DNA from 3 places in the Halomonas sp. 141 genome. Region 2 is predicted to be linked to each of the others. Evidence: predicted binding sites of a transcription regulator. Region 2 holds the regulator's gene; each other region holds the start of a gene.

The links. Region 2 encodes LexA, which represses DNA repair genes until DNA is damaged. Its sites were predicted from a motif close to TACTGTNTANNTANACAGTA; they were not measured.
Region 1: uvrD (DNA helicase II) is a predicted target of LexA. The motif match lies at 8,117-8,136, and genes of this name have one in related genera.
Region 3: CWI66_RS10780 (LexA family protein) is a predicted target of LexA. The motif match lies at 3,750-3,769, and genes of this name have one in related genera.

The regions. Positions count from the first base shown of each region.
Region 1 is NZ_PINZ01000018.1:52,127-62,532, forward strand. It holds gene CWI66_RS10050 (NapC/NirT family cytochrome c) at 1-537, opposite strand, end outside; gene CWI66_RS10055 (nitrate reductase cytochrome c-type subunit) at 534-1,019, opposite strand; gene napA (nitrate reductase catalytic subunit NapA) at 1,040-3,544, opposite strand; gene CWI66_RS10065 (chaperone NapD) at 3,541-3,828, opposite strand; gene CWI66_RS10070 (ferredoxin-type protein NapF) at 3,821-4,336, opposite strand; gene napE (periplasmic nitrate reductase, NapE protein) at 4,419-4,601, opposite strand; partial or broken gene CWI66_RS10080 (DUF72 domain-containing protein) at 4,730-5,167, shown strand; gene CWI66_RS10085 (sodium-dependent transporter) at 5,308-6,651, shown strand; gene CWI66_RS10090 (PA3496 family putative envelope integrity protein) at 6,746-6,964, opposite strand; gene hexR (transcriptional regulator HexR) at 7,218-8,072, shown strand; gene uvrD (DNA helicase II) at 8,188-10,386, shown strand.
Region 2 is NZ_PINZ01000009.1:30,006-40,411, reverse strand. It holds gene purU (formyltetrahydrofolate deformylase) at 1-260, shown strand, start outside; gene CWI66_RS06310 (energy-coupling factor ABC transporter permease) at 284-955, shown strand; gene lexA (transcriptional repressor LexA) at 968-1,645, opposite strand; gene CWI66_RS06300 (TetR/AcrR family transcriptional regulator) at 1,870-2,556, shown strand; gene CWI66_RS06295 (L,D-transpeptidase) at 2,534-3,049, shown strand; gene nagZ (beta-N-acetylhexosaminidase) at 3,126-4,145, shown strand; gene CWI66_RS06285 (hypoxanthine-guanine phosphoribosyltransferase) at 4,176-4,754, shown strand; gene ppsR (posphoenolpyruvate synthetase regulatory kinase/phosphorylase PpsR) at 4,764-5,597, opposite strand; gene ppsA (phosphoenolpyruvate synthase) at 5,912-8,296, shown strand; gene ggt (gamma-glutamyltransferase) at 8,477-10,264, shown strand; gene CWI66_RS06265 (glycerophosphodiester phosphodiesterase family protein) at 10,286-10,406, opposite strand, start outside.
Region 3 is NZ_PINZ01000021.1:14,415-24,820, reverse strand. It holds gene CWI66_RS10810 (heme lyase CcmF/NrfE family subunit) at 1-666, opposite strand, end outside; gene ccmE (cytochrome c maturation protein CcmE) at 718-1,227, opposite strand; gene ccmD (heme exporter protein CcmD) at 1,217-1,471, opposite strand; gene CWI66_RS10795 (heme ABC transporter permease) at 1,468-2,211, opposite strand; gene ccmB (heme exporter protein CcmB) at 2,226-2,942, opposite strand; gene ccmA (cytochrome c biogenesis heme-transporting ATPase CcmA) at 2,989-3,609, opposite strand; gene CWI66_RS10780 (LexA family protein) at 3,870-4,289, shown strand; gene CWI66_RS10775 (IMPACT family protein) at 4,319-4,936, shown strand; gene CWI66_RS10770 (sodium ion-translocating decarboxylase subunit beta) at 5,041-6,363, opposite strand; gene oadA (sodium-extruding oxaloacetate decarboxylase subunit alpha) at 6,374-8,194, opposite strand; gene CWI66_RS10760 (OadG family protein) at 8,287-8,544, opposite strand; gene CWI66_RS10755 (tRNA dihydrouridine synthase) at 8,672-9,643, shown strand; tRNA gene CWI66_RS10750 (tRNA-Arg) at 9,810-9,886, opposite strand; tRNA gene CWI66_RS10745 (tRNA-Arg) at 9,954-10,030, opposite strand; tRNA gene CWI66_RS10740 (tRNA-Ser) at 10,075-10,167, opposite strand; gene csrA (carbon storage regulator CsrA) at 10,293-10,406, opposite strand, start outside.

The DNA of each region.
Region 1 (10,406 bases), on a different contig from region 2:
GTGGCAATCGATACAGGTCGACTCACCCGAAGCAAGGTTGGTGGAGTGGGCACGGGCGGCACGCGTGCTTTGCTGGGTAAAATCCATCGAGTCAAATTCGTGGCAGTTACGGCACTCTAGCGAGTCATTGGCCTGTAGCCGCGACCATTCACGTTCGGCAAGCTGGCGGCGCTTTGCCTCAAACTGCTCTTCGGTGCGAATAGAGCCAAACACCCAGCCCCATACTTCTTTAGAGGCCTCCATTTTGCGCGCCACTTTATGCGTCCAGCTGTGGGGAACGTGGCAATCTGAGCAGGTCGCCCGCACTCCAGAACGGTTGGAGTAGTGAATGGTGGTTTTGAGCTCCTGCATCGGGTTGCGCTCCATTTCATGGCAGGAGGTGCAAAACTGCTCGGTGTTGGTTACTTCCATGGCCGTGTTAAAACCGCCCCAGAAGATAATGCCGGCGATAAAACCGCCTAGGGTTAAAAACCCTAGGCTGTAGTGAACACTCGGGCGGCTTAAAATACGCCAGTAGCGGGTGAAAAAGCGTTTCATTGCCCACCCTCCTGGCGCTCACGTAGCGCCTCGGTCATTACCTCTTCCACGGACTGAAAGCGATTGGGAACCAGCGGTTCGGCATCGGTTTTAGGCACGTGGCACTGGGTGCAGAAGTAACGGTCCGGCGATACGGCGGCCAACACCTGCTTATGGCGATCCATAAAGTGGGTAATGCTCACCATCGGCGCGCCCGCACTGACGGCCTGTTCACGGCTATGGCAGTTTAAGCATTGGTTAACGCGCATATCGACTTGATAATCGCGGATTGAGTGCGGAATCACCGGCGGTTGCTCTGGGTAATTGCGCACTTCACGGCCGCTATCCCGCGGCTCGCCGGCGATAGGCGCTGCGGGCTGGGTCTGGCTAATGGTGCCACCAGGGCGCAAGCCATCCGGAGCCGAGGCATCGCGTGTTTCATCTGCACTGACCGTGCTTCCCAGCAAAGCCGTGAATAAACAGAGAGGAAAAAGCCATTTCATGATTGTTCTCCTTAGTCTGTTTACGCCAGATTGACGAGATCAAGGCGCACCGCGCACTTCTTGAAATCGGTCTGTTTGGAAATGGGATCAGTTGCATCCAGCGTGACCTTATTGATCAAGTAGGAGGCATCAAAAAAGGGCACGTACACCAAGCCGCGGGGCGGTTTAACCCGCCCACGGGTTTCTACCCGCAGGTTCACATCGCCACGCCGGCTGGCCACTTTAACCTCGCTTCCCCGCCGGAACCCTTCGGCTCGGGCATCTTCTGGGTGCATATACAACAGCGCGGCAGGCACTGCCCGGTGCAGTTCCGGCACGCGGCGGGTCATGGAGCCGGTGTGCCAATGCTCCAACACGCGCCCGGTGCAGAGCCAATAAGGGAAGTCGGCGTCAGGGGCCTCGGGGGGTGGCTCGTCCGGTACGGCGAAAATTAACGCGCGATTATCCGGCTTCGCGTAGAACTGCCAGCCGCTACCGGGCTCTACATAAGGATCAAGCCCTTCTCGATAGCGCCATAGGGTTTCCTTGCCATCCACCACCGGCCAGCGCTTGCCCCGGCTGGCGTGGTAAGCGTCGAAGTGGTCCAAGTCTTTGCCTTTGCCACGGCCAAAGCGGGCGTACTCTTCAAACAGCCCTTTTTGGATATAGAAGCCAAAATCGTCTGCCTCGGCGTTGGCGTAGCCCTCTTCCATATCGGAGGTGGGGAACTGGTCGACCTGCCCATTGGCGAACAGTAAATCAAACAGGGTTTTATCACGCATCTCTGGGGCGGCTTCCAGCAGTTCCTCTGGCCAGACGTCTGCCACGCGGATGCGCTGGGAGAGCGCCACGGTCTGCCATAAATCCGAGCGCGCCTCGCCAGGGGCATTGACCAACTGATGGAAAAACTGAGTGCGCCGCTCGGAGTTACCAAAGGCGCCCTCCTTTTCTACCCAGGACGCCGCAGGCAAAATCAGATCCGCCGACTGTGCTGAAACGGTGGGGTAGATGTCGGAGACCACCACAAAGGCTTCGGGGTTGCGCCAACCAGGCAAAATCTCCTGCATAACGTTGGGCCCGGCCTGCATATTGTTGGTCACCTGGGTCCAGTAGACCTTAATGTCACCGTCCTTGAGGCGGCGACTTTGGGCTACCGCATCAAAGCCCACCCACGAAGGGATAGTGCCCTCAGGGAGTTTCCAGATCTCCTCCGCATCACGGCGATGCTCGGGGTTGGTGACCACGCGGTCGGCAGGCAGGCGGTGAGCAAAGGTGCCCACCTCTCGCGCCGTGCCACAGGCAGACGGCTGGCCAGTGAGGGAGAAAGGACTGTTGCCCGGCTCTGAAATTTTGCCGGTGAGCAGGTGGAGGTTGTAAATCAGATTGTTGATCCACACCCCGCGGGTATGCTGATTGACCCCCATGGTCCAGAAGGTCATCACCTTCTTATCAGGGTTAGCATAAAGCTCCGCCAGGGCTTCAAGGCGACTTTCAGAGACGCCGGACTCTCGCGCGGCTCGCTCTAAAGTATAGGGCGCAACATAGTCGGCGAACTCCTCGAAGCTCATATCCGTCCAGCTATTGGCGTTATCGGCGTTCTTCGCCGCCTGTTGCAGTGGGTGCTCGTCGCGCAGGCCATAGCCGATATCATCGGTGCCGAGCGCAAAGTTGACATGCTTATCAACGAATGATCGGTTTACCCGGTCGGTCTGAATAATATGGTTGGCGATGTAGTTAAGGATCACGATATCCGCATTGGGCGACATAATCATGGGGATATCGGCCAACTCAAAGCTGCGGTGCTCAAAAGTCGACAGCACGGCAACCTGGGTGTCCGGGAAAGAGAGCCTACGGTCGGTCACGCGGGTCCAGAGCACCGGGTGCATCTCAGCCATGTTAGAGCCCCACAGCACAAAGGCATCTGCATGTTCAATATCGTCGTACACGCCCATGGGCTCATCCGAGCCGAAGGTGCGCATAAAGCCGAATACCGCCGAGGCCATACAGTGGCGGGCGTTGGGGTCGATATTGTTCGAGCGCAGCCCGGCTTTAAATAGCTTACTGGCCGCGTAGCCTTCCCAGATCGTCCACTGGCCAGAGCCAAACAGCGCGACGCTCTCTGGGCCATGTTCACGAATGGCGCTGGTGATTTTTTCCGCCATAAGGTCGAGCGCTTCATCCCAGGAGACCGGCTCGAAATCGCCATCTTTCGCGTATTGACCGTTGCGCTTACGCAGTAGCGGCTGGGTTAAGCGATCCTCCCCATAGAGAATTTTGGAAAGAAAATAGCCTTTAACACAGTTAAGCCCCCGGTTCACTTCGGACTGGTTATCACCGTGAGTCGCCACGATTTGGCCGTTATAGGTGCCAACCATGACGCTACAGCCGACACCGCAAAAACGGCAAGGTGCTTTATCCCACTGCAAGCGGTTCAGATCAGCATGGGTAATTAGATTGCTGGCGCCGGCGGGAATCGACATCCCCGCCGTAGCAGCGGCCACCGCTGCGGCGTTCGCCTTTACAAACTCTCGGCGTGTTAGTTTCATTGCTCCCCCTCCTGTACGTGCGGCTCATCCGCTGACAGAGCATCAACGACTTCGTGATAAACAAAGGCGGCGTCAATAACGCCAGGCTGCTCGCGTACGTGATCCATTAAAGCCAATAGTTGTTGTTCGTCAGTATGTTCGGCGACGACCACGAGCTTTCCAGCCGCGTCTTCGCCCATCACTTCGCCAACGCTATGTTGGGTAATCCACTCCGCTGTCTGCTTCAGCGCCTCGGGCCGCGCATGAACGATAAAGCTAATGATGTGCAGCAGTTGATCAGCCATAGACGGTATCTTTTGTTATCAGTGAGATTGCCTGGTTAGGGCAGGCGGAGTAGCAAGCACCACAGCCGGTGCAGCTTTCTAAGTGGATCTCAGGTTGCGGTGGCCGACCACCGGGGCGCAGCGGAAAGCGAATTACGTTCCACTCGCAGGCGTCCTGGCAGCTTTGGCAATGGATACTCGCCAGTGCCAAGCAGTGCGGCTGAACTTCAGCTTGCCAAGCAAAGGCTTCGCTAACGCTACCGCCGCGCTCTATCGCCTGTGGCGCGCATACCGTTGCGCAGTCACCGCACAGTGAGCAGCCCGCTTGGGCAAAGCTAAGCTCGGGATAGCCACCGCCACCGCGGGACAAAATGCCTTCCGGGCACGCGTCGATGCAGGCGTTACAACCGGTACAGAGGTCGAGAAAGGCAGCTCTGCTCCAGGGCGGCCGACGCACATCATCACGCCCTGACAAGCGGCGAAAAAGATTGCGCCGATTATTATTGTTATCCGTGCGCGTCATGAGCATTCCTGCGTTAAAAGAATGTTAACCACTTTATTTAGCAGCGGTTAACACCTTTAAAGTGATCAGATAGAAGCTTGTGACACTGCTATAGCGGCGGGCCAGGGGGGCCTGCAAACATTTGATACATCCACACCAAAAAGCCATAGCCCCCCACCACCGCTACGGCCAAAATGGGAAAGAGCAACACGACAATAAACAGAAAAAGCCCTCGTTCTTGACGCTTGAGGGGCGCTTCCTCTTCTATTATTGGATGAGATTTTTTTGACATAGATAACTCCACAGGGGAAGAACACACCGCTGTAGATGTGTGTTAAAATAGTTATATTTAGAGCGTAGCAACTAAGCCCTGATTTGTCACTTGATCTAGATCAATTTTTCCAAGTTCGTCACTATATCGTTCGCCACCCTGTTTTTTTCCACAAGGGTGACGCAGAGAGGGTCTTGAACCGCCTGTTGATAACTTATTCAGTCAACCGAGTCATGCTGGATGTGCGCCCGGTATTCTCTACGCCGCATGAAGGGCACGCTGGGCTGGCCCACGCCCAGCAGGAGAAGCCGAAACTCCCGCTACACGTGCTTTCCACTGGTCAACAACCCATCATTCGCTTCATTGGACATATTGACAAAGCGATCAACACACGCTACTTCACGCCCTGGATAGAGCAGCTCATCCTGTGGATAAAACAGGGGAAAACCCCTTTCTTATTTGTGCATACTGCAGACAACCGTGAGTCTCCCCAGATGGCTCGTCACCTCTATCGCCTGGTGCAGGCCAAGGCGGCTTTGGCGGACCTGACGCCCTTCGCCGAGGAAAAGCAGAGCCAGCTGTTTTAGGCTGGCTCACTGGCAAGCCTACCCTTGATCGGATAAATTGCGCGTTCTTTCGGAAAAGCACGCTGGCAATCTCTTTTTTCCGAACATCGGTGCAATCTGCCGATATCGACCCATTACAATCGAACTGAAACAGGTGATTTATGGCAAAACTTGCACATGCACAGTGGTCATCTCGTATGGGCTTTGTGCTGGCCGCGGCGGGCTCCGCTGTTGGCCTGGGCAATATCTGGCGCTTCTCATACATGGTGGGCGACAGCGGTGGCGCCGCCTTCGTTCTGGTCTATTTGGCCTGTGTGGCACTGGTCGGCCTACCCATTCTGGTCGCCGAGTGGATGATTGGCCGTCGCGGTCAGAAGAACCCCATCAATACCATGGCCGAACTGGCCGCCAATCATGGCTGCTCGAAAGCGTGGGCGCTGGTGGGGGTCAGCGGCGTCCTGGCTGCCTTTCTGATTCTCTCGTTCTACAGCGTCATCGGCGGCTGGTCGCTGAACTATACGCTGGGCTCGGTGCTCGGTAGCTTCAACGGTCTGGATGCCGACAGTATTGGCAACATCTTCAGCGGCATGCTAGGCAGCCCCTCGGCCCTGCTGCTGTGGCATACGGCGTTCATGGTATTGGTCGTCGGTATCGTGGCACGCGGAGTCACCAAAGGCCTGGAAAGCGCAGCGCGCATCATGATGCCTACTCTGGTGGTGTTGATGCTGGTGCTGGTAGGTTACGGCATGACCAGCGGCTACTTTGGTGAGACCCTGAGCTTCATGTTCAGCCCTGACTGGGATGCTCTCGATGGCGGTGTCGTACTGGCGGCCATGGGCCAGGCGTTCTTCACGCTGTCGCTGGGCATGGGGATCATGATGGCCTACGGCTCGTACCTGGGCGAAGACGTCAACCTGATCAGCACCGCGCGAACGGTCATCCTGCTGGATACCGCCATCGCCCTGCTAGCGGGCCTGGCCATCTTCCCCATCGTCTTTGCCAACGGCCTGAGTGCCGGCGAAGGCCCCGGCCTGATCTTTGTCACCCTGCCCCTGGCGTTTGGCAACATGACCGGTGGCACCATTCTGGGCCTGATGTTCTTCCTGCTGCTGACCTTTGCCGCCCTGACGTCGGCCATTTCACTGCTGGAACCGGTGGTGGAAACTCTCGAAGAGCGCACGTCGATGTCACGAATCGTGGCCACACTGGTCAGCGGCGTGGCGGTATGGGCACTGGGTGTCGCGGCGCTGCTGTCGTTCAACGTATGGGCAGACGTGCTGTTCTTTGGGCTGAACATCTTCGACCTGCTGGATACCTTCACCAGCAAGATCCTGCTGCCATTGACCGGCCTGGGTGCGATCGTGTTCTTCGCCTTCTGCCTGGATAAAGAAGAAGCGCGCAAAGAGCTGAGGCTGGATGTCTACGACTACAGCCTGTGGAACCTGCTGGCCAAGTACGTTGCCCCTATCGGGGTCACGGTGGTTTTCCTGGCAGGCCTGTTCTGACTCGCCGCTGGGTCGGCAAGCTTACCCAGTAGAGAAGGCGTTACCGTGGTGTAACGCTTTCTCGCCTTCCTTCACCAGCCTCTTCTTCGGCTGGCTAGTGCAGTTCGCTCTCTTGCGGGTCGTCATCGTCTGGCAAGGGAGCGATATCCCGTGACAGCTTCTGGAATTCCCGGTGCAGCTCGATGCCCCGACGCGCTCTCAGGCTACGTTGGGCGGCGCTGCGCCGACGTTGGGCATGCTCATCGACCTCCATACTCATGAATATGTCGAGCAATTCGCTTTTTACCGAGGTCATTCGTTCGACGTTTCTCATAATCGACGCTCCTCCAGGTGAGTTGCCTACGTCCACCTGCATCCGTGACGACTGATTTTTAAATGATGCAGTGCGGCACGTCACTTCTTACTATAACCTACTTGACAAAATGATGACGACTCTTGAAGAAATGGGTTAACGCCTTTTAAACGGCAGTACTCTCGTGAAGGACGCTGCCCCCGATGCAACACTCAGGCATACTGTGGTCTCTTTATGGCCGCACAAGCACGATCAAGAATTTAAGGAGCTGAACGTGAGCCGCGCCCTGTTCGATGAAATGAGACGCCGCATGGAGCATTTCCGTCGCTCCGAACAAAAGGTTGCGCGGTTCGTGCTGCGCAACCCCGATGAAGTCATTCACATGCGCATCGTGGACCTGGCCACCGAAGCAAAGGTGAGCGAGCCTACGGTGGTGCGCTTCTGCCGTGCGCTGGGCTGCAACGGCTTTCAGGATTTCAAGCTGCAGCTAGCCCAGATGCTGGCCAGCGGAAGCCAGTTCGCGCAGTTCTCGATGAACGACAGCGACTCGGTGGCCGAATTCTCCCATAGCATTTTCGACTCCACCGTGGGCACGCTGCTGTCGGTGCGCGACCGGCTCGATAACGATGCGCTGGGCAAGGCCGTCAATGCACTGGCCATGGCCAATCGCGTCGAGTTCTACGGCTTTGGCGCCTCCGGCGCGGTGGCCTTCGATGCTCAGCACAAGTTTTTCCGCCTGCAGATCTCGACCTCTGCCTACGCCGACCCGCACATGCAGAACATGTCGGCGGTGACCCTGCAAGAGGGCGACGTGGTGGTCGCCATCTCGCAGACAGGCCGAACCCGGGCGCTGGTAGCCAGCGTTCGCCTGGCCCGCGAAGCAGGCGCTACCGTGATCGGCCTGTGTCCCAGCGAATCGCCGCTGGCTCAGGAGGTCAGCCTGCCGCTGTTCATCGACGTGCACGAAGACACCGAGATCTACACCCCGCTCAGCTCGCGTATTGCCCACCTGGTGCTGATCGACGTGCTGGCGGTGGGCGTGGCCAAGACCCGGGGCCCCAAACTGGCCGAACAGTTGAAAGCGGTGAAGAAGAGCCTGACCACGCTGCGCTACCCGGAAGAGTCCTGAGCAACGGTTCTGATAAAGAGTCCTGAGCCAGCGTCCTGAAGACATGCTGTATGCACAGCCAGTGTGCTGGCTGTGCTAGACTGGTCGCCCCTTTTTTGAACCGGCAGCGGCTTATATGGACGACGTCACAGCGATACTCGATCATCTCAACCCGGCCCAGCGGGAAGCCGTCAGTGCGCCCCAGGGCAATCTTCTGGTACTGGCCGGCGCCGGTTCCGGCAAAACGCGTGTGCTGGTACACCGCATTGCCTGGCTGATGCAGGCCGAAGGGCTTTCCCCTTATGCGCTGCTGGCCGTCACGTTTACCAACAAGGCCGCCCGCGAAATGCGCACGCGTCTGGAAGCCCTGCTGGGCATCTCCATGCGCCATGTCTGGGTGGGTACCTTTCACTCGATCTCGCACCGGCTACTGCGCACCCATTGGCAGGATGCCCGTCTGCCCCAGCACTTTCAGATCATCGACTCCGATGACCAGCTGCGACTAATCAAGCGGCTGCTGAAAGATTACTCGATTGACGATGAGCGCTTCCCGCCACGCCAGGTGCAGGGGTTCATTTCTGGTTGCAAGGAAGAGGGCCTGCGACCCCATCAGGTGAACGTCAATGGCGATGCGTACCTCGCCCAGATGGTCGAGCTCTACGAGCGCTACCAGTTCACCTGCGAGCGAGGCGGGCTGGTGGATTTCGGTGAGCTGCTGCTGCGCAGCCTGGAGCTGTTGCGCGACAACCCGCCGTTGCTGAACCACTATCGCGAGCGCTTTGGCCATGTGCTGGTGGACGAGTTTCAGGATACCAATACCCTGCAGTACGCCTGGCTCAAGCTGCTCACCGGCCAGCAGACCCCGATGACCGCCGTGGGCGATGACGACCAGTCCATTTACGGCTGGCGGGGCGCCAAGGTCGAGAACATTCGTCGCTTCGAAGAAGAGTTTCCCAACACTCATACCGTGCGCCTGGAGCAGAACTATCGCTCTACCAGCGCGATTCTGGAAGCGGCCAATACGCTGATCAGCCACAACAGCGAGCGTCTCGGCAAGAACCTATGGACCGATGGCGCCGAAGGCGAGCCTATCTCGGTGTATGCGGGGTTCAACGACCTCGAAGAGGCCCGCTATATCGTCGATACCATCAAGGAGAAGGTCAACGAAGGCTTCAACCGCCGGGACGTGGCCATCCTCTACCGTTCCAACGCCCAGTCGCGCCTGCTGGAAGAGACGCTGATTCGTCAGGGTATGCCCTATCGTATCTACGGCGGCCACCGCTTTTATGAGCGGCTGGAAATCAAGAACGCCCTGGCCTACCTGCGCTTGCTGCTCAACCGTGATGACGATGCCTCCCTGGAGCGCGTCATCAATGTGCCCACCCGTGGCATCGGCACGCGCACCGTGGAAATCGTCCGCCATCACGCCCGTGAGCAGAGCGTGTCGCTGTGGCAGGCGCTGCACGACACCCTTCAGGATGGCACCTTGAGAGGCCGTGCAGGCAACGCCGTGCAGGCCTTTACCAACTTGATCGAGCAGCTGGACAACGACACGTCCGGGCTGCCGCTCCACGAGATCATCGACCACGTCACGGCACGCACCGGGCTGATCGAACACCATCAAAGCGAGCGCGGTGAAAAAGGCCAGGCTCGGGTCGAGAACCTGGAAGAGCTGGTCAACGCGGCCCGGGCCTTTACCCATGGCGATGCCTTCGAGACCCCGGAAGCCGGAGAAGGCATGGCCGCGCTGGAAGCCTTCCTTTCGGAAGCCGCCCTCAACGCAGGCGACCATGAAGCCGAGGAGTTCGAAGACAGCGTGCAGCTGATGACCCTGCACTCGGCCAAGGGGCTGGAGTTCCCGGTGGTGTTCATTGCCGGGGTGGAAGAGGGGCTGTTTCCCCACAAGATGTCCGTGGAGGAGCCAGGCCGCCTGGAGGAGGAGCGCCGCCTGTGCTACGTGGGCGTGACGCGCGCCATGCAGAAGCTCTACCTGACCCATGCCGAGACTCGCCGACTGCACGGCAAAGAGGTGTTCCCACGCCCGTCCCGGTTTCTTCGTGAGCTGCCGCCTCACCTGCTGGAAGAAGTGCGTCTGCGCGGCCATGTCTCGCGCCCCGTGACCGCGTCACGGCCCAGCTTTGCCCAATCCAGCATCGAAAGCGACGGCGACCTGCCCGCCCTGCATGTCGGCCAGCGGGTGGGCCACCCGGTGTTCGGCGAAGGCATCATTCTGAACGCCGAAGGCGAAGGCGCTCGGGCGCGGGTTCAGGTGAGCTTTGACGGCGAAGGCGTGAAGTGGCTGGTACTCGGGTTTGCCAAGCTCTCCCCCCTGTAACCCGTTGACCCGCCAGCAAG
Region 2 (10,406 bases):
TTGCGGGGGCAAAGCCCTATCACCAGGCCTATGAGCGGGGTGTCAAGCTGATCGGTGCCACTTGCCACTACGTGACCGAAGAGCTGGATGCTGGCCCCATCATCGAGCAGGATATTCACCGGGTCAGCCACTGCCATACACCCACCGATTTGGTGCGCTTTGGCCGTGACGTGGAAAAAGCCGTGCTGGCCCGCGGCCTGCGCTGGCATCTGGAAGACCGCGTATTGATTCACGGTAACAAGACCGTCGTGTTCAGCTAACTCGCCCACCGGGGAGGGGCGCCATGTCCTTTGCACAAAGCGTGCTGGCCACTTGGGCACTGCTGGCTACCTGGCTGGTGTCGGCATGTGCTCTGGGGTGGGTGCTGTGGCAGCGCCCCTGGCAGCCGCTGCTGGAAGATACCGGTTTGCAGCATCGCTGGATGGCCGCGACGCTGGCCGTGATGCTGATGTGGCAGCTGCGGGCTCAGGCGGTCGATTGGTTGACTCTGCATCTGGTGTTTACGGTGTTGATGACGCTGGTGTTCAAGGTGCCCCTGGCCTTGATCAGCAACCTGCTGCTCAACGTGGCGATGGTGCTGATCGGGCGCAATGCCTGGGAACTGTTGGGGGCCAACGTGCTGGTGACGGGGCTGGTGCCTGCCGTGATCACGGGGGTGGTATGGCGTATCGTGGATCGCCGCTTGCCGGACAACCTGATGGTGTTTCTGTTTGCCTGCGGTTTTTTCGGTGCTGCGCTGGCGACGCTAGGGGGTGGGCTGGCGGCCGTCGGGCTGATTCTGGTGGCGGGCACCGACCCTGAAGCGATCTATCTGGCTCAGGAGTATGCCCGCTTTCTACCCTTGCTGATGCCCTCGGAAGCCTTCATCACCGGCATGCTGCTGAGTATCTTGCTGGTCTACCACCCGCACTGGGTCGCCACGTTCAACGACCATCGCTATATCGATATGCAGTAGGTGGGTGGCGGTCTAGCCCAGTGCCTGGCCGTTGCCGCCTCGGATGACGCCTACCCCGACGCCTTCGATATCCAGCTGTTGAGTTCTCAGGTCGATTTCGATGGGGGCGAAGTCTTCGTTCTCGGCGAGCAGCGTGACGTGATGCCCCTGGCGTTTAAAACGCTTGACCGTGACCTCGTCTTCCAGGCGCGCGACGACGATCTGACCGTCACGCACGCGGTCGGTACGATGCACGGCCAGCAAGTCGCCTTCCAGGATACCCACGTCTTTCATCGACAGGCCGCGTACCCGCAGCAGGTAGTCGGCCTTGGGGGTGAAGTACTCTGCCGGCAGCGGGCAGTAACGGTCGATATGCTCCGCTGCCAGAATGGGGCTGCCCGCAGCAACTTCACCAATCACCGGCAGCCCATTGGGCGTGGCATCGTTGGCGGCGCTGGTGGGCTCGGCTGCCGGGGGCGTGTTGTCGAGCGGCTCCTGGTTGGGCAGGCGTATGCCCCGGGACGTATTGCGGATGATGCGGATGGCGCCTTTGCGCTCCAGGGCGCGCAGATGCTCTTCGGCGGCGTTGGGTGAGCGAAAGCCCAACGCCTTGGCGATTTCGGCGCGGGTAGGGGGGTAGCCAAGCTCGCCCATGGTCTTCACGATAAAATCATATACATGCTGCTGGCGTGCAGTGAGTGGGCGTGACATATCAGACTCCTAACAGTGAAAAGACAGTCGCTACATGTCCGTAAAATCAATATGTGTTTAAGTATACAGTATGTTGCTCTGTCCAGTACATGATGAGTTGCAATACGTCTCAGGTAGCGCAACCTGCGGTACACAGGGGATTATCGTTTGAGCCATCAGGGAGAATGGCATACTATTCGCCAACGCAACCGCCATGTTTTAAACACCTGTTTTGGGAGGGCGCTATGGCCCAGTCGGATACGGTCACACGTATTTTGGATACGGCAGAAGTGCTCTTTGCAGAGCGGGGTTTTGCCGAGACGTCACTGCGCAATATCACCAGCAAGGCGCGGGTCAACCTTGCCGCCGTTAATTATCACTTCGGGTCGAAGAAAGCGCTGATACAGGCGGTGTTTGCCCGCTACCTGGACCCGTTCTCCGAGCGCTTCCACACCGCCCTGGATGAGCTGGAAGCGCGCTATGAAGGCCAGCCCATTCCGCTGGAAGTGCTGCTGGAAACCATGGCCACCACGGTACTGACCGTGCCTGCCGAGCGCCACAGCCTGAAAGTGTTCATGCGGCTGCTGGGGCTGGCCTACAGCCAGGCGCAAGGGCACTTGCGGCGCTACATCCAGCAGCAGTATGGCGATGTTTTTACGCGCTTCACCGAGCTGGTGCGCCGGGCGACCCCCGAGCTGCCGGATGCAGAGCGCTTCTGGCGGCTACACTTCATGCTGGGCACGGTGATCTTTACGCTGTCGGGGCTGGATGCGCTGCGTGATATTGCTGCCAAGGATTATCAGGAGCAGGTAACGGTGCGCGACTTGATCCGGCGTCTGCGTCCCGTCGTGGTGGCCGCCATGAGCGCGCCAATGCCGTTGCCTGCAGCAACCGTGGATGAGAAGCTTCATGCAAACGCCCAGATTGGCTGACCTGCCGCCCGTTGAAGGTGGCTGGATGGAAATCGACACCCAGGCCCAACGCCTGCGCTGGTGGCAGGGGAGTGAGCTAAAGCACGAATGCGCCGTTTCCACGGGCAAGGCCGGTGTGGGGCAAGAAGAAGGCAGTGGCCGTACGCCACTGGGCTGGCACTACGTGCGGGCAGCCATTGGCGATGGGCTGCCTGAGGATGCGGTCTTTCGTGGTCGTCGCTGGACCGGAGAAATCTACTCTGCCGGTTTGGCAGCCGACTTCCCCGAGCGCGACTGGATCTTGACCCGCATACTGTGGCTGTGTGGCCTGGAGCGCGGTATCAATCGCGGTGGCCGTGTCGATTCCCAGCGTCGCTACATCTACCTGCATGGTACTCCCCCTGACCAGCCCATGGGCGTTGCCGTTTCCCATGGCTGCGTGCGACTGCGCAATGCCGACCTGCTCTGGCTGTTTCAGCAGGCGCCGCCTGGCACGCCGGTATGGCTGCATTGAAGTGACATGGTGTTGCTCATTTTGAAAGCTCACACGGGTGGTCTAGAATGACGCCCTTTTTCCTGGATCCAGTACGATGACTCAACCCTTAGGCCCGGTCATGCTCGACCTGGAAGGCCAGACTCTGAGCAAGGAAGACAAGCGCCTGCTGAAGAATCCTGCGGTCGGCGGTGTCATTCTGTTTGCCCGTAATGTGGAAAGCGCCACCCAAGTGCGCGAACTGTGCGACAGCATCCGCGGGGTGCGAGGTGACCTGCTGTTGGCCATCGATCAGGAAGGTGGGCGGGTTCAGCGTATCCGGCAAGGCGTGACGCGCATGCCGCCGATGGCACGCATTGGCGATGTCTTCGACGAGGATCAGGCAGTGGGGCTGACGCTGGCCAAGGATGCCGGCTGGCTGCTGGGCATGGAGATGGCCGCCTGCGGCCTGGACATCAGCTTTGCTCCAGTACTGGATGTGGATAGCGGTATTTCCAGTGTGATTGGCGACCGCAGCTTCAGCCGAGACCCACAGCACGTTGCCTTGCTGGGGCAGGCCTTCGTGCACGGGTTGCACGAAGCAGGAATGGCGGCCGTGGGTAAGCATTTTCCCGGTCATGGCGGCGTGGGGGCTGATTCGCACACCGCACTGCCGGTGGATGAACGTCCGCTCTCGGCCATCAAGGAGCGCGACCTGGTGCCCTTCAGTCAGCTTGCCACGCTGCTCAACGGCGTCATGCCCGCCCATATCGTCTACTCTGCCTTCGATTCCCGCCCAGCGGGCTTTTCCCCCAGCTGGCTAGGCATGCTGCGTGAATCGCTGGGCTTCAAAGGCTGCATCTTCTCGGATGACCTGAGTATGGCCGGCGCCCACGAGGCGGGTGGCCCCGCCGAGCGCGCCAAGGCTGCCCTGACGGCGGGCTGCGACATGCTGCTGATCTGCAACGACCGTGAGGCGGCGCTGGAAGTGGTGCAGGCCTGTCATGACGTATTCAACAAGCGACCCGCCAAGCTGCGTTATGGCCGGGCGCGGCCGCAGCTGGAAGCACTGGCCGCGCTGGGCCGTTGGCGCAAGACCCACGCCAGGCTGGAAGCGCTGGTGGCTGACGCCAGCTAATTGACCCATAGACTGTTTTGGAGAGGCTCGATGTCCAAATTGGATAAAGAGGCGCTGGAGTCGCTGGACTCCATGCGCGAGTTGATGGACAACGCCGACTGTTTGATTTCACAGGAGCAGGTCGAGCGTGCCCTTGACCGCATGGCAGAAGAGATCACCCGCGACCTGGGCGATAAGTTGCCGGTCTTCTACTGCGTCATGAACGGTGGTTTGATCACCACCGGTCATCTGCTGACGCGGCTGGGCTTTCCCCTGGAAGTGGACTACCTGCACGCGACTCGCTACCGCAATGAGCTGCGCGGCGGCGAGCTGTTCTGGCGGGTCTCGCCGGAAATCCCCATGGCGGGTCGGCATGTGGTGATCGTCGACGATATTCTCGATGAAGGCGCCACCCTGGCGGCCATCCTGGCGTACTGCAAGGAGGCCCAGGCCGCCAGCGTGACCACCGCCGTGCTGGTGGACAAGCAGCACGACCGCAAGGCAGTGCCCGGTCTCAAGGCCGACTACTGCAGCCTGGAAGTCGCCGACCGCTACGTCTTCGGTTTCGGTATGGACTACAAGGGCTACTGGCGAAATGCCCCGGGGATTTTTGCACCCAAGGGCATGTAAGGCATTGGCCTAGCGAGGCGAGAAGCGTCTTGCCAGGCCGGTTTCGGCAATCATGCGGGTGGAGATCTCTTCCACGGAGAAGCGCGTGGTGTCGATGAAAGGAATGTTCATGCTGCGGTAGAGCGATTCGGCCTGCTCGACTTCCTGCAGACACTGGTCCATGGAGCTGTAGCGGCTGTTGGGGCGACGCTCGTTGCGAATGGCCGCTAGTCGGCGGGCATCGATGGTCAGGCCGAACAGCTTGTGCCGGTGCGGTGCCAGCGCTTTCGGCAGCTTCAAGTGACCATCTTCATCCAGGTCGTCCTCGGTCAGCGGATAGTTGGCCGCGCGAATGCCGAATTGAAGTGCCAGGTACAAGGACGTCGGCGTTTTACCGCAGCGGGATACCCCTACCAGAATGATGTCGGCCTTGTCGTATTGATGGGTGCGGGCACCGTCATCGTTATCCAGTGCGAAATGCACCGAGTGGATACGATCCATGTACACATCGTCGCTGCCTATGGAGTGAGTGCGCCCGACGCTGTAGGAAGAGTGCGTGCCCAGCTCCTGTTCCAGCGGTTCCAGAAACGTCGAGAAGATATCGACCTTGAAGCCGGAGGCCTGGCGGATGACGTTGCGGATCTGCTGGTCGACGATGGTGTCGATGATGATGGGGCGAACACCGTCGCGCATCGCGGTGGACTCGATGATCTCGGCGACGGCCTGAGCCTTTTCCAACGTGTCGATGTAGGGCTTGGTGATCATGTTGATGTCCACGTCGCTGAACTGCGCCAACAGGCTGCGCCCCAGGCTTTCTGCCGTGATCCCCGTGCCATCGGAAATAAAAAAGGCTGTTCGTTTCATAGTCTGTCCGCCATCCCCATCCAACTGATTTACGAGCGCTCATTGTGTGCCGTGCGCCATGGCAGTACAACGTTTTCATGTGCAGGGTTTTCGTGTGGAGGGTTTGCGTGTGCAGAGTACTTGCGATTGGGCTTGCGCAAACAGGTCGGCATCCTGCCTGACTACATAAACGCCGTGTTTCCGGCCGTTGTTGTAAAAATCCTCCACTCCCTGCGCTGTTAGACCAATGGCGAATAGGGGGCCGCGATGCTAGGGTGGCAGCGTGAATGGGTGTCGTCCCAACGGTTGCATCAATGTCTGAGTGAGGGGGTTGCGTGGAAGAGTACATTCTGTGGTTCGATCAGCTGGGTATGGCGGACGTCGAACGCGTGGGTGGTAAGAACGCCTCGCTTGGCGAAATGATCTCCAATCTGGCCGGTGTGGGTGTCACGGTGCCCGGCGGTTTCGCCACTACGGCCCATGCATACCGCGAGTTTCTCTCCCACGAAGGCCTCAACGACCGTATCAACGACACCCTGGCACGGCTCGACGTCGACGACGTCAAGGCGCTGGCCGAGGCTGGCAAGCGTATTCGCCGGTGGATCATCGAGACGCCGTTGCCGCCCAGCTTCGAAGCGGCACTCGAGCAGGCGTACCAGCAGTTGCAGGCAAAACACCCCGGCCTGAAGGTCGCGGTACGCAGCTCCGCCACGGCGGAAGACCTGCCGGATGCATCGTTCGCCGGTCAGCAGGAAACCTTCCTCAATATCGAAGGCCTGGCCAACATCAAGCACGCGGTCCACGAGGTCTTTGCTTCGCTGTTCAATGATCGTGCGATTTCCTACCGCGTGCATCGGGGCTATGCCCACGAAAACGTCGCCCTGTCCGCCGGGGTGCAGAAAATGGTGCGCTCCGAAACCGGTGCGTCTGGGGTCATGTTTACCCTGGATACCGAGTCCGGCTACCGGGACGCGGTGTTCGTCACCGCTTCCTGGGGGTTGGGCGAGACCGTGGTGCAAGGCGCGGTCAACCCTGACGAGTTCTATGTGCACAAGCCCACGCTGGCCGCTGGGCGCCCCGCCGTGCTGCGTCGTACCCTGGGGTCGAAGCTGATCAAGATGGTGTACGGCAAGGATGCCAGCGCAGGTCGTTCCGTGGAAACCGTTGACGTGCCTTACAAGGATCGCGGGCGGTTTTGTATCGACGACGAGCAGATCATGGACCTCGCCCGTCAGGCGGTCACCATCGAGCAGCATTACCAGCGGCCCATGGATATCGAGTGGGCTCTGGATGGCGATGACGGCCAGCTGTACATCGTGCAGGCACGTCCTGAGACCGTCGTTTCCCAGCAGGAGGGCGGCAAGCTGGAGCGCTTCCAGCTGCGTGAAAAGGGCCGCACGCTGATCACTGGCCGGGCCATCGGACAACGCATTGGCCGTGGTGCGGTCAAGATCGTGCTCAGTCCTGACGAGATGGACAAGATTCAAGAGGGCGACATCCTGGTTACCGACATGACCGACCCCGACTGGGAGCCGATCATGAAGCGGGCATCGGCCATCGTCACCAACCGAGGCGGGCGTACCTGTCATGCGGCGATCATTGCCCGTGAGCTGGGCATTCCCGCGGTGGTGGGCTGTGGAGATGCCACCACGCAGCTGCAGGAAGGCAGCGACGTGACGGTCTCCTGTGCCGAGGGTGATACCGGCCATGTGTATGAAGGCCTGCTGGCCTTCGATTGCAACGTCTCCAGCGTCGATGCCATGCCGGAGATTCCCTTCAAGATCATGATGAACGTGGGCAATCCGGACCGTGCCTTTGGTTTTGCCAGCCTTCCCCACGCGGGCGTGGGGCTGGCGCGCCTGGAGTTCATCATCAACCGCATGATTGGTGTGCATCCCAAGGCGCTGCTGGATTATCAAACGCTGCCGGTTGACCTTCAGCAGGTCATCGATTTGCGTACGGCAGGGTACGCCGACCCGGTCAGTTTCTACGTCGACAAGCTGGTGGAGGGGATTTCCACCTTGGCGGCGGCGTTTCATCCGCAGCGGGTGATCGTCCGCCTCTCGGATTTCAAATCCAACGAATACGAGAACCTGATAGGCGGCAAGCTGTACGAGCCAGGTGAAGAGAACCCCATGCTGGGCTTCCGTGGCGCTTCTCGCTACATTTCCGATGCCTTCCGGCCCTGTTTCGAGCTGGAGTGTCGGGCGCTGAAGCGCGTGCGTGAAGAGATGGGCTTCACCAATGTCGAGATCATGGTGCCTTTCGTACGCACTACGGATGAAGCCCGGGAAGTGGTCGAGCTGCTGGCCGCCAACGGCCTGAAGCGCGGTGGCAGCAGCGACCCTGACGGCCTCAAGATCATCATGATGTGCGAGCTGCCTGCCAATGCGCTGCTGGCCGATGAGTTTCTCGAGTACTTCGACGGTTTCTCGATTGGCTCCAACGATCTGACGCAATTGACCCTGGGGCTGGATCGCGACTCGGGCATCGTGGCCCACCTGTTCGATGAGCGTAACCCAGCGGTCAAAAAGCTGCTGGCCATGGCCATTCAGGCGTGCAAGGCGCAAGGCAAGTACGTGGGGATTTGCGGCCAGGGGCCTTCGGATCACCCGGACCTCGCCAAGTGGCTCATGGAGCAAGGGATCGACTCGGTGTCATTGAACCCGGACGCGGTTCTCGAAACCTGGTTCATGCTGGCAGGAGAGAGTATCGCCTGACATCCATGGGTTAGTTAGCCTGCTGTTCGATTTGCGCCCGGCCATTGTGCCGGGCGCACGGGTTTTATAGGCTACGCTTTGTTTTGGATGACACCGCTCTGGATGACACCGCTCTGGATGACGCCGCCCCCGTGGCCCTACGCGATATCTGCCTGCACCCTGCTGAAAAGGAGAAAGACTATGCTGCCTAAACGGGCAATCCCCCTGACGGGCTTACTACTCGTTCCCATGGTGAGCTGGGGCTTTAGCTACCAGGCTCCCGAGATGTCACCGGAAGTAGGCTCAGGGTATGAGGAGAAGCCCGGTTGGGCCGTGGAATCCTTTGCCGTTGCTGCGGCGAACCCGCTGGCCACTGACGCGGGGTATCAAGTGCTCAAGGCCGGCGGTAACGCCATCGACGCCGCCGTGGCCGTACAAATGGTGCTGACCCTGGTAGAGCCGCAGTCCAGTGGGATCGGCGGCGGTGCCTTCTTGATGCACTACGATGGCAGCAATGTGCAGGCCTTCGATGGTCGCGAGACTGCACCGTCGGCGGCCACCGGTGAGCTGTTCATGGAAGATGGCGAGCCGCTACCGTTCATGGACGCGGTGGCCAGCGGTCTCTCTGTGGGGGTGCCGGGGGTGCTGCGCATGCTGGAGCAGGCCCACGCCGAACATGGTCAACTCGCCTGGCGAGAGCTTTTTACCCCTGCCATTACGCTGGCGGAAGAGGGCTTTGCCGTCAGCCACCGGCTGCATACCAGCCTGGCCAACGACACGGCGCTGCGCGAGGACCCGCTGGCCCGAGCGTTCTACTACGATGAAGCAGGCGAGCCGCTGGCCGTGGGCGACACCTTGACCAACCCCGCGCTGGCCGCTATTTTGCGGCGAGTGGCGGAAGAGGGCAGCAGTGCCTTCCATGAAGGTGAGATCGCCGAAGACCTGGTGGCCCGAGTGCAGTCCCATCCGCAGCGTCCGGGCGAGATGAGCCTGGAGGACCTGAGCGGCTACGAGCCGGTGGAGCGCGAGCCGATCTGTACGCCCTGGCAGGAGTGGGAAGTGTGCGGCTTCCCGCCGCCGTCGTCGGGCCATATCACCGTCATGCAAATCCTCGGTATTCTCGATCAGCAGCCGTTGATCGAAGCGCCGCTGGATAACGGTGTGCCCAGCAGCGGCTGGCTGCATCAGTTCCTCGAAGCATCTCGGCTGGCCTTTGCCGACCGGGGCCGCTACATCGGCGATCCTGATTTTGTCGAGGCACCGGGAGGCGACTGGCTTACGATGCTGGCCCCGGAGTATCTCAATCAGCGCAGCCGTTTAATGGGCGAGGAGTCGCTGGGCGATAGCGTCGAGCCTGGCAATCCCGGTGAGCTGGAGGTGAGCTTTGCCAGCCAGCCCGAACAGCCCGAGTATGGCACCAGCCACATCAGCATCGTGGACGGCGATGGAAATGCGCTGGCCATGACCACGACCATCGAACAAGCCTTCGGCTCACGTATCCTGGCAGACGGCGGCACGGGGCTGGCAGGGGGCTATCTGCTCAATAACGAGCTGACCGATTTCGCCTTCGAGCCGGAAAGCGACGGCCGCCCGGTGGCCAACCGGGTGGAGCCTGGCAAGCGTCCCCGTTCGAGCATGAGCCCAACGCTGGTGTTCGATCTGGAGAGCGGCGAGCTGGTGGCCAGCCTGGGCTCGCCAGGTGGTGCAGCGATCATTCATTACACGGCCAGAAGCCTGGTGGCCATGCGTGACTGGGGGCTCGATGCCCAGGAAGCGCTTGACCTGCCCCATGCCATCACCCTGGGGGGCGATGTCTATCTGGAAGAGGGCCGGTTCTCGGAGGAAACCGCCGACGCACTGCGTGAGCGCGGCCATCAGGTGAGCGAGCGGGAATTGACCAGTGGCCTGCAGGCCATCATGAAACTGGAAGACGGCACCCTGTTTGGTGGCGCCGACCCGCGTCGTGAGGGCGTGGTCATGGGCGAGTAAGCCCGCGACCGCAGCGATGTGCTACTGACGTAGCCAGTTGCGCAGTTTCACCAGCATCAGGCCGCCATCGCTCATGGCGTGGCGGTCTTCGAGCAGTTCTCTCAAGCGGTCAGGGTAGTCGGTGATGATGGCGTCTACGCCA
Region 3 (10,406 bases), on a different contig from region 2:
AAACGCCCAGGCAATGTTGGTCCAGGGGCGCGCCCAGCGGGTCCAGGCGGCATCCAGACGCCCCCCCAGCAGCGCCGCAATGGCAAACGCAAACACCACCGAAAAGCCCACGTAGCCCATGTAAAGCATCGGCGGGTGAACAATCAGGCCGAAGTCCTGCAGCAGCGGATTCAGGTCAGCGCCGTCGGCGGGCATGTTGGGCAGCAGCCGCTCGAAGGGGTTGGAGGTCATCAGGATGAACAACAGGAAGCCGACACACACCATGCCCATGACGCTCTGCACCCGAGCCACCATGTCCCGAGGCAACTCCTTGGAGAACACCGAAGCCGCATAGCCCCAGCCTGCCAGCATCAGGCTCCAGAGCAGGACCGAACCTTCATGGTTGCCCCAGACGGCGCTGAACTTGTAGTACCAAGGCAGCAGGGAGTTGGAGTTGTTGGCCACGTTGGCCACGCTGAAATCATCCAGCATGTAGCTGGTGGTCAAGCACAGGTAGGCAATGGCCACGAACAGGAACTGGCCGGTTGCCATGGGGTAACCATAGGCCATCCAGAGGGGGCGGCGGGTAGCGGCTCCCAGCAGCGGCATCACGGCCTGCACGATCGCCATCAATAGCGCGATAACCAGCGCAAAGTGGCCAATTTCAGGAATCATTTTAATCAGCATGAGCGCTCCGCATTGGCAGTAAGCATTACCGAATATTGCAGGGATAAGCCGTTAGTAATCGCTTGCTTGTGGAACGCCCTGCTGCTCCAGGCGCTTACCCACTTCGGCGGCCTTGGCCTGGAAATCAGCGGGCGAATAGCCCGCTTCTTTCAGTGCCTGGGCGACTTCCGGCGGCATGTAGTTTTCGTCGTGACGCGCCAGCACTTTATCGGCGTAGAGTCGGCCATCGGCCTGCAGCTGGCCCACCACCACCACGCCCTGCCCTTCACGGAACAGGTCGGGCAGGATGCCGCTGTAGTAGACCTCGACATCGTCCACGTAGTCGGTCACCGTGAACGCTACGTCGAGGCTGTCGGGGTCACGCAGTACCGAGCCCTCTCGGACCATGCCACCGGCACGAATCTGGCGGTCCAGAGGGGCATCCCCCTGGGCGATTTGTACCGGGCTGAAGAACAGGTTGATGTTGGCGCGCAGCGCATACAGCGTGAGCCCCACGGCGATGGCGGTCAGCGAGACCAGGCCCAGAAAGATAAACAGCTTTTGCTTGCGTTTAGGCGTCATTGCGAACATCCCCTTGAGCAGAGTTAACCGGGTTCTGCGCAGCCGTAGTACCGTAGGGGGAAGCCGTGCGCTGCGCTTTTTCACGACGCATGCGGCGTTTGACTCCCTTGATCAACTGGCGCCGCTCCAGGCGAGCATGCAGCAGGATCCCTAACATCAGAAGCGCAGTTACGCCCCAGGCGGCCCACACATAGAGACCGTGGCCGCCCATGGCAAAGAATTCGTTCAGCGAGGCAAAGGTCACTGGCTCACCTCCTCGGCGAGTTCACGCACCCAGCGCTTGTTGGCTTCCCTGCGCAGAATTTCACTGCGGGTACGCATCAAGGCAAGCGCGATAAAAAAGCTGTAGAAGCCCAGCACCATGATCAGCAGCGGTGCCCACATTTCCATGGGCATGGCCGCGCGCCCGGTGATGGTGAACGTAGCGGGCTGGTGCAGGGTGTACCACCAATCGACGGAGTATTTGATGATCGGAATATTGATCACACCCACCATGGCCAGCACGGAAGCTGCCCGCGACCCGCTGTCACGGCTGGTGAAGGCGCCACGCAGGGCGATGACCCCAAGATAGAGGAACAGCAGGATCAGCATCGAGGTGAGCCGAGCATCCCACATCCACCAGGTGCCCCAGGTAGGCACGCCCCAGACGGCGCCGGAAAACAGCGCGATGAAGGTCATGGCAGCGCCCAGCGGCGCAATCACGGTGGCCAACATGTCGGCGACCTTGATTTTCCAGACCATGAACACCAGCCCGGAGATAGCCATGGAGACAAAGATGGACTGGGCCAGAAACGCAGCAGGCACATGCACATAGATGATGCGAAAACTGTTGCCCTGCTGATAGTCGGCCGGGGCGAACACCAGCCCCCATACGCTGCCCACGGCCAGCAACAGCGCGGCTGCCACCCAAAACCAGGGTTGCAGCTTGGCACTGATCGCATAAAACCACTTGGGAGATCGCAGTTTGTTTATAAAGCCCCACATGGTCTTCCCATCCTTTAACCGTTAATGCTGATGCGTAGCGACGCGGCAATCGCCCAGGGTGCCAGCATGAGCGACACCGCCAGCAGCGCCCCCAGTATGGCCAGGTGAGCGGCCATCCCATCACCCAGAATGGCGGCCTGTACCGCGCCCGCCCCAAAAATCAGAACCGGGATATACAGCGGCAGCACCAGCAGGGACAGCAGTACCCCGCCCTTGGCCAGCCCCACGGTCAGCGCCGCGCCAATAGCCCCTATCAGGCTCAGGCTCGCGGTGCCCAGCGCCAACGACAGCGCCAGCACCCCGTAGCTGCCTGCTGGTAGCGACAGCATGATGCCCAACACCGGCGCCATCAGCGCTAGCGGCAGCCCGGTCAACAGCCAATGCACGGCCACCTTGGCAAGCCCCAGCGCCGCCAGCGGCTGAGGGGCCAACAGCAGCTGCTCCAGGCTGCCGTCTTCGTAATCGCTGCGAAACAGGCTATCCAGCGACAGCAGGGCCGCCAGCAACGCCGCTACCCACAGCAGTCCCGGCGCAATGCTGGCCAGCAAGACAGGGTCAGGCGAGATGCCAATGGGAAACAGCGTGATGACCAGTGCAAAGAACACCAGCGGGTTCAGCACCTCACCCTTGCGCCGCAACATCAGCGTCAGGTCGCGCTTGAGCGTGGCATGAATGGCCACTCCAAGCCCCCCCTGCGGGGTATGCAGGACCACCTCAGGGGCACTCGACAGGGCGTGTGAAGATAGGGCGTGTGAACGTTGCAACGCTGACTCCTTTTTAGCCCAGCTGAATACGTCTCAGCACCGATGATTCGGTCAGTGCATGGTGGGTCGTCACCAGAACACAGCCGCCAGACTGAGCATGTGCGACCAGCTGCGCTTCCAACGCCATGACACCGTGGCGGTCAATCGCCGTGAAAGGCTCATCCAGGACCCATAGCGCGCGCGGCGTCAGCGTCAACCTTGCCAAGGCAATACGCCGCTGCTGACCAGCGGAAAGTTGTCCTGCCGGGACATCTTCAAAGCCCACCAGACCAACCTCGAACAGCGCTTGCTCACGCTGTTGATCGCTGCCTTTTTCGCCATTGAGCGCTTGATACCACGCCAGATTTTCCAACGGCGTGAGACCCGCTTTAACGCCGGGGGCGTGCCCTAGATAGAGTAGGTTTGCGAGAAAATGTTCACGGGCCTGGTGCATGGGGGCACCGTTCCAGAATAGCTCGCCACGGTAGTCGGTCAGTTGGCCGGAGAGGATCTTCAACAACGTGGTTTTACCACTGCCGTTGGGGCCTTCGATGCGGACGATCTCGCCGCCCTTGATGTCGAGGTCAAGTCCTTCAAATAGCCAACGATCATCGCGTTCACAGGCCAGTTGTCGGGCTTGCAGGCACAGGCTCAAGAGACTCTCCAGACGCATTAATTTTGGGTCGAACTCTACACGGAAAGGCGCTTTCTCGCCAGTCACGCTCTGCGGCCTGGGGTCGCAGCATGACACAGCTCAAGCCCTCGCCACAAAAGCCACGCTTCAAACAGCACTAGCACTGTATGCAAAAACAGGCTTATACTATAACCACTGTATGGATAGACACCTCTTCAACCACGCTTATCCATTCGCTCACTCGACCGCCTTGGCACAGGCGCTGCATGGGAGAACACACAATGACGATCTGCCTCACCCCCCAGATAACGTCTCACGTACCTTCTCAACCGCTGCCACCGTCTAACCTGCGTCAGCGCCTTGCTTCTCCCCCTCGCCAGGTAAACCAGGACGGTCAAGTGACCCGGCACAACACCTATGCCCTACGCATTCGTGGCGACCGCTTGCAGGCCAGCCAGCTCTTCGACGGTGATCTGCTCATCATTCATCGCCATCAGCACGACACCCAGCAGGAAACGGCCACCCTGACCATCAACGACCACCAGTTTCCCTTGAAGCATTTATCGATTACCCGCCTGGGGGTCCACTTGTGCCCGGAAGATGCAGCGATGCCCGTGCTATTCCTGCATAATGGTGATATCCAGGTGCTGGGCATGGTCATGGGCGTGGCGCACCACACCCGGCAGACTCAGCATCACTGATTCGTCCTTATGTTGGCGAGGAGTTCTGTTTGCGTTACCACATTCCTGACATCGCTCCCGAGGCGTGGCACTCTACCGAGATTGAAGTAGAGAAAAGTCAGTTTCTGACCTGGCTATGCCATGCCCCCAGCACCAGCGCCTTCGACGCCTTGTTACAGGCCGCCAGATCGGCCCACCCCAATGCCAGCCACCACTGCACCGCCTTTATCGTCGGCCCACCGGGGGAGCAGACCCGCATTGGCTTTTCGGATGACGGCGAGCCCGGCGGCACGGCGGGTCGCCCCATGTTTCAGGCGCTGCAAGGTAGCCAGCTAGGGGAAGTGGGTTGCGTGGTCATTCGCTACTTTGGCGGTACCAAGCTGGGCACCGGTGGGTTGGCCAGAGCCTACGCCCAAGCCGTCAACGCGGGGCTGGAAACACTGCCTACCCGGGAGGTGATCGAGCGCGACAGCTATCGGTTACGTGTAGGCTTCGCCCATGAAGCGCAGGCCCGAGCCTGGTGTGAAGAGCAGGCACTGCCTGTGGAACAGGCTGAGTACGACGGGCATGGCGTGTGCCTGACCATCGGCTGGCCCAGCGACGTGGCGCTGGATATCAGCGGTCTGGAGAATCGCCTGAAAACGGCCGTGGCATTCGAAGCACTGTAAGTTCACGGCCTGCCTATGAAGGCTCGGCAAGCCGTGACACAGCTCAGACTCGGGTTCAGCCCAGTTCTATCGCCAAGTACCCGTTCTATCTATAAGTACCAGCTCTATCCCAGGTACTTGATCATGACCCCGGCGGCCACCGCCGAGCCAATCACCCCGGCCACGTTCGGCCCCATGGCGTGCATCAGCAGGAAGTTATGCGGGTTTGCCTCCAGGCCTACCTTGTTGGCGACCCGTGCGGCCATCGGCACCGCCGACACCCCTGCTGCCCCAATCAACGGGTTGATGGGCATCCTGCTGACCATGTTCATGAGCTTTGCCATCAACACGCCTGCTGCCGTGCCGATAGCGAAGGCAACCATACCCAGCCCTAGAATGCCCAGCGTTTCGAAGCTCAAGAAGCTCTCAGCCATGAGCTTGGAACCTACGGACAGGCCGAGAATGATGGTCACGATATTGATCAGCGCATTCTGCGCAGTATCCGACAGTCGCTCCACCACGCCACACTCACGCATCAGGTTACCAAAGCAGAACATGCCCAGCAGTGGCGCAGCGTCAGGCAGGAACAGCGCCACGGCAATCAGCAGCATCAGCGGGAAGATCACCTTCTCCAGCTTGGAGACCGGACGCAGTTGCGTCATGGCAATCTTGCGCTCTTTTTCGGTGGTCAACAGCCGCATGATGGGTGGCTGAATGAGCGGCACCAGTGCCATGTAGGCATAGGCCGCCACGGCAATGGCACCCAGCAGTTCTGGCGCCAACATGCTGGACACATAGATCGACGTCGGCCCGTCCGCCCCGCCGATGATGCCGATGGCGGCCGCCTGATTGAGCGAAAAGTCCATGACGCCCAGAGAGGTAAGCAGCACCGCCCCAAACAGCGTAGCAAAAATCCCGAACTGAGCCGCCGCGCCCAAAAACAGCGTACGCGGATTGGCCAGCAGGGGGCCAAAATCGGTCATGGCCCCCACGCCCATGAAAATGAGCAGCGGCGCAATGCCCGAGGCAATGGCAACGCTATAGAAGCTATACAGCACACCATCGCTGTAGCCTGCCCCCAAGGCAATGTCCTTGGCGGCGCGTAGCTGGTCGTAGGCTGCCGTGTCGTGAGCGACGGCTTTCAGCACTTCGCGCCACCCCTCAACACCTGACAACGGGTCCAGCGTGACGCCCAGTGCAGCCGCCATCTGCTGTAGCACGGCGGGCCTGGCCACTTCGATGGCTTGATCGAGCGCTGAAATGGCCAATCCCGCTTCCGGGATATTGGCCAGAATGCCGCCAAAGCCGATGGGCACCAGCAGCAAAGGCTCGAACTTCTTGTAGATCGCCAGGTAAAGAAGCCCCAGCCCTACCAGTACCATGACCGCCTGACCAGGCTGCAGGTTATAAAGCCCGGAGCCTTCCCATAAGGTGATTAGTTTTTCCATACCGGTGCCCTTAAAGCTCGATCAGCGCATCGCCAACGGCGACGCTATCGCCCTCGCTGACATTGACTTTGGACACCGTTCCGGCGCTGCTGGCACGCACCTCGGTCTCCATCTTCATGGCTTCGAGAATGATCACCACATCGCCCTCGGCCACCTGATCGCCAGGGCGTACGTTGACCTTGAAGATGTTGCCTGCCAGCGGCGCATCGATACTTTCACCGCTTCCTCCAGCGCTTTCTGCCGCTCCAGCACTAGCGCCTCCACTGGCGGCAGCCTGCTCCTTGATCTCGCCAATATCGCCGCCCTGGGCCACCTCGACCACATAGGCCTTGCCGTTGAGCTTGACGGTATAGGTTTCCGGGCCGCTGTTGACCACGGTGGCAGGTACCGCCGGTTCTGCCTTGGCAGGCATGGCCGCGTTTGTTGCTGCTTGTGGCGCGGGCTCGAAGGCTTCCTTGTTGTCACGGTTCTTGAGGAACTTCAGGCCAATCTGCGGGAAGAGCGCGTAGGTCAGCACGTCATCCACCTGCCGCTCGCCTTCTGCCAGGCGCAGCTTGTCGGCACTGGCTTTCTCTTTCAGTTCCGAGGCCAGGCGCTCCATTTCCGGTGACAGGTTGTCCGCAGGGCGACAAGTGATCGGCTCGCCACCTTCCAGCACGCGCTTTTGCAGCTCCACATTGAAGGGGGCAGGCGCTGAGCCGTATTCACCTTTCAACAGCGCCTGGACCTCCTTGGAAATCGACTTGTAGCGCTCGCCCATCATGACGTTCATCACGGCCTGGGTGCCCACGATCTGCGAGGTCGGCGTTACCAGCGGGATGAATCCCAGGTCTTCACGCACACGCGGAATTTCACTCAGCACGTCGTCCAGCTTGTCGCCAGCGCCCTGCTCTTTCAGCTGGCTCTCCATGTTGGTCAGCATGCCGCCCGGCACTTGCGCCACCAGAATGCGTGAGTCGATCCCCCGCAGCGAGCCCTCGAACGCCGCATACTTTTTGCGTACCTCACGGAAATAACCGGCGATGTCCTCCAGCAACTCCAGGTCCAGCCCCGTGTCACGGTCCGTATCCTTGAGCATTGCCACCACGGATTCAGTAGGGCTGTGCCCATAGGTCATCGACATCGAGGAGATAGCCGTGTCCACGTTATCGATCCCGGCTTCCACAGCCTTCAAAATGGTGGATGTCGAGAGTCCTGTCGTCGCGTGGCAGTGCAGGTGAACAGGAATGGAAAGCTCTTTCTTCAGACGCGTCACCAGCTCGAACGCCGTGTAGGGCGTCAGCAGCCCCGCCATATCCTTGATAGCCAGAGAGTCCGCGCCCATGTTGGCAATGGTTTTCGCAAGATCTACCCAGCTATCCAGGGTATGTACCGGACTGACGGTATAGGAAATGGTCCCCTGGGCATGACCACCCACAGCGCGCACCGCCTTGATGGCACGCTCCAGATTGCGCGGGTCATTCATGGCGTCGAACACGCGGAATACATCCACGCCGTTGGTTTTGGCACGCTCGACGAACTTGTCGACTACATCGTCGGCATAGTGACGGTAGCCCAGCAGGTTCTGCCCGCGCAGCAACATTGCCTGCGGCGTGTTGGGCATTGCCTCTTTCAGGGCACGAATGCGCTCCCAAGGGTCTTCACCCAGATAACGAATACAGGCATCGAAGGTGGCGCCGCCCCAGGTCTCCAGCGACCAGTACCCGACCTTATCGAGCTTTTCGGCGATAGGCAGCATGTCGTCGAGCCGCAGCCGGGTCGCGAATATCGACTGGTGGGCATCGCGCAACACAACATCAGTGATTCCTAGCGGACGTTTTACATCGTTCATGGTCGTGACTCACCGTTTAGCTTTATTGATTTGTAGTAAATTTAGCAAAATTCATTCTTGAAGAGGGAGTGTATTCGTTATCCATTCCGCCGTTAACGGCGATGCGCAGCCCGATAACGGTGCACTGCAGCACTGATCACGGCCACCACCTCATCGTCAAGGCCTGCCTGAGCAGCGGTCTGACGGCCTTTCCGCTTGGCAGCCGGTGCCACCGGTGCGGGCTGAAAACGCCCAATCAGCTTCGACATCAGCGTGACACCGATCACCAAAACCGTAAGAAAAACAAAAACAAACCCCATACCAAGCCCCATCAGGGCGAGCCCCTCCTGGAGCAACTCCGACCCTTGCATAGCGCGCTCTCCTTGTTGTGTAAGGTGGTTGGCACACCAAACGCCTCCAGCGGCGCTTGGCGGAGTAAGGGTAATACACTAACCTGCCACATCCAGCATAGAATGCAATCGCGCCATAGTGGAAGTCATGGTTGTTAATTTACTACATAAAGGCAAGATTGGCCTTGCGCCAATGGAAGGGGTCATCGACGCACTCACCCGCGACCTGCTCACCCGCCAGCCCGGTTTCGACTGGACGGTGACAGAGTTCGTGCGGGTGGTGGATACCCGCCTTCCCCCCAGGGTGTTTTACAAGCACTGCCCTGAGCTCCAACAGCGCCCTGTGGCTACTCCCAGCGGCATCCCGGTGCACCTGCAGCTACTCGGCTCCGACCCCAGCGCGCTGGCCGAGAATGCCCGTCAGGCGCTAGCACTGGGCGCCATCAGCGTCGACCTCAACTTTGGCTGCCCGGCCAAGCTGGTCAACCGTCACGACGGCGGCGCCTCCTTGCTGCGCCAGCCCGAGCGTGTCTACCAGGCTGTCAGGGCGGTTGCTGATGCCCTGGCCGGCGAGATTCCGGTCACCGCCAAGATACGCCTGGGCTTCGCCAATCGACGCATGGCGGTAACCTGCGCCCAGGCGACCCAGGCAGGCGGCGCCGCACGGCTGGTGGTGCATGGACGAACCCGAGACGAGGGCTACCGCCCGCCCGCGCACTGGGAGTGGATCGGCAGAGTTCGTCACCACGTGGACATCCCCGTGGTGGCCAACGGCGATATCTGGACGCTGGAAGACTACTGGAAGGCGCGCACGCTGTCGGGCTGCCATGACGTCATGCTGGGCCGCAGCGCCCTGGCTGACCCCTGGCTGGCACCCCGCATTCGCCACTGGCAGGAAACCGGCGAGCGGCTGCCGGATACCACCTGGGCAATGCGTGCCAGCGTGCTACAAGAGTACGCCGAGCATCAACGCCAACAGCTACCGGATCGCGTCGTGGTTTCTCTGGTAAAACAGTGGCTGGCACAAATGCGCCAGGGCAATGGCGAAGCCGAGCAGCACTTTCAGCGCCTGAAGCGGGTCACGGACCTGGACATACTGCTCGACAGCCTGGTGCCGTAACGCTTCGCCCTCTGACTCAGACCCCAACGCTTACGAACCAAAAAAAAGCACCCTTCCGCAAGATGCGGGGGGCGCTTTACACGATCGCAAGAGCAACGTGCGAGCCACGTTGGTCAGGCTAGAAGCAGAAAACCCGCTCTCTTATTAGAGAGCGGGTTTTAAAATCTGGCGCGCCCGGGAGGATTCGAACCTCCGACCACCTGATTCGTAGTCAGGTACTCTATCCAGCTGAGCTACGGGCGCTTGACAGTCATGCTTTTCTCGAAAAGCAATGAAACTACTGTAACATCAAAACCTTACGTTTGCAACTTGGCGCGCCCGGGAGGATTCGAACCTCCGACCACCTGATTCGTAGTCAGGTACTCTATCCAGCTGAGCTACGGGCGCATAGCTAACGATGCTACGTGTCTAACGATGTTACATGGTGCGGTTGGCGGAGAGAGAGGGATTCGAACCCTCGATAGGGCTATAAACCCTATACTCCCTTAGCAGGGGAGCGCCTTCAGCCACTCGGCCACCTCTCCTCAACAGCACGGCGCGAATGTTACCGATTATGGGGACTGGTGTCCACCCCTGTGCCGATTTTTTTTCACGCCGCCCTGATAGTTACCGCTACAGCGCCCTTTTTTAGCACAACACTGGCGGCCATTTATTCCACTTCGCTTTCGCTATTGCGTTCACGCTGAATGCGCTGATAGATCTCTTCACGGTGTACCGCGACATCTTTTGGTGCGTTGACACCAATGCGCACTTGATTACCTTT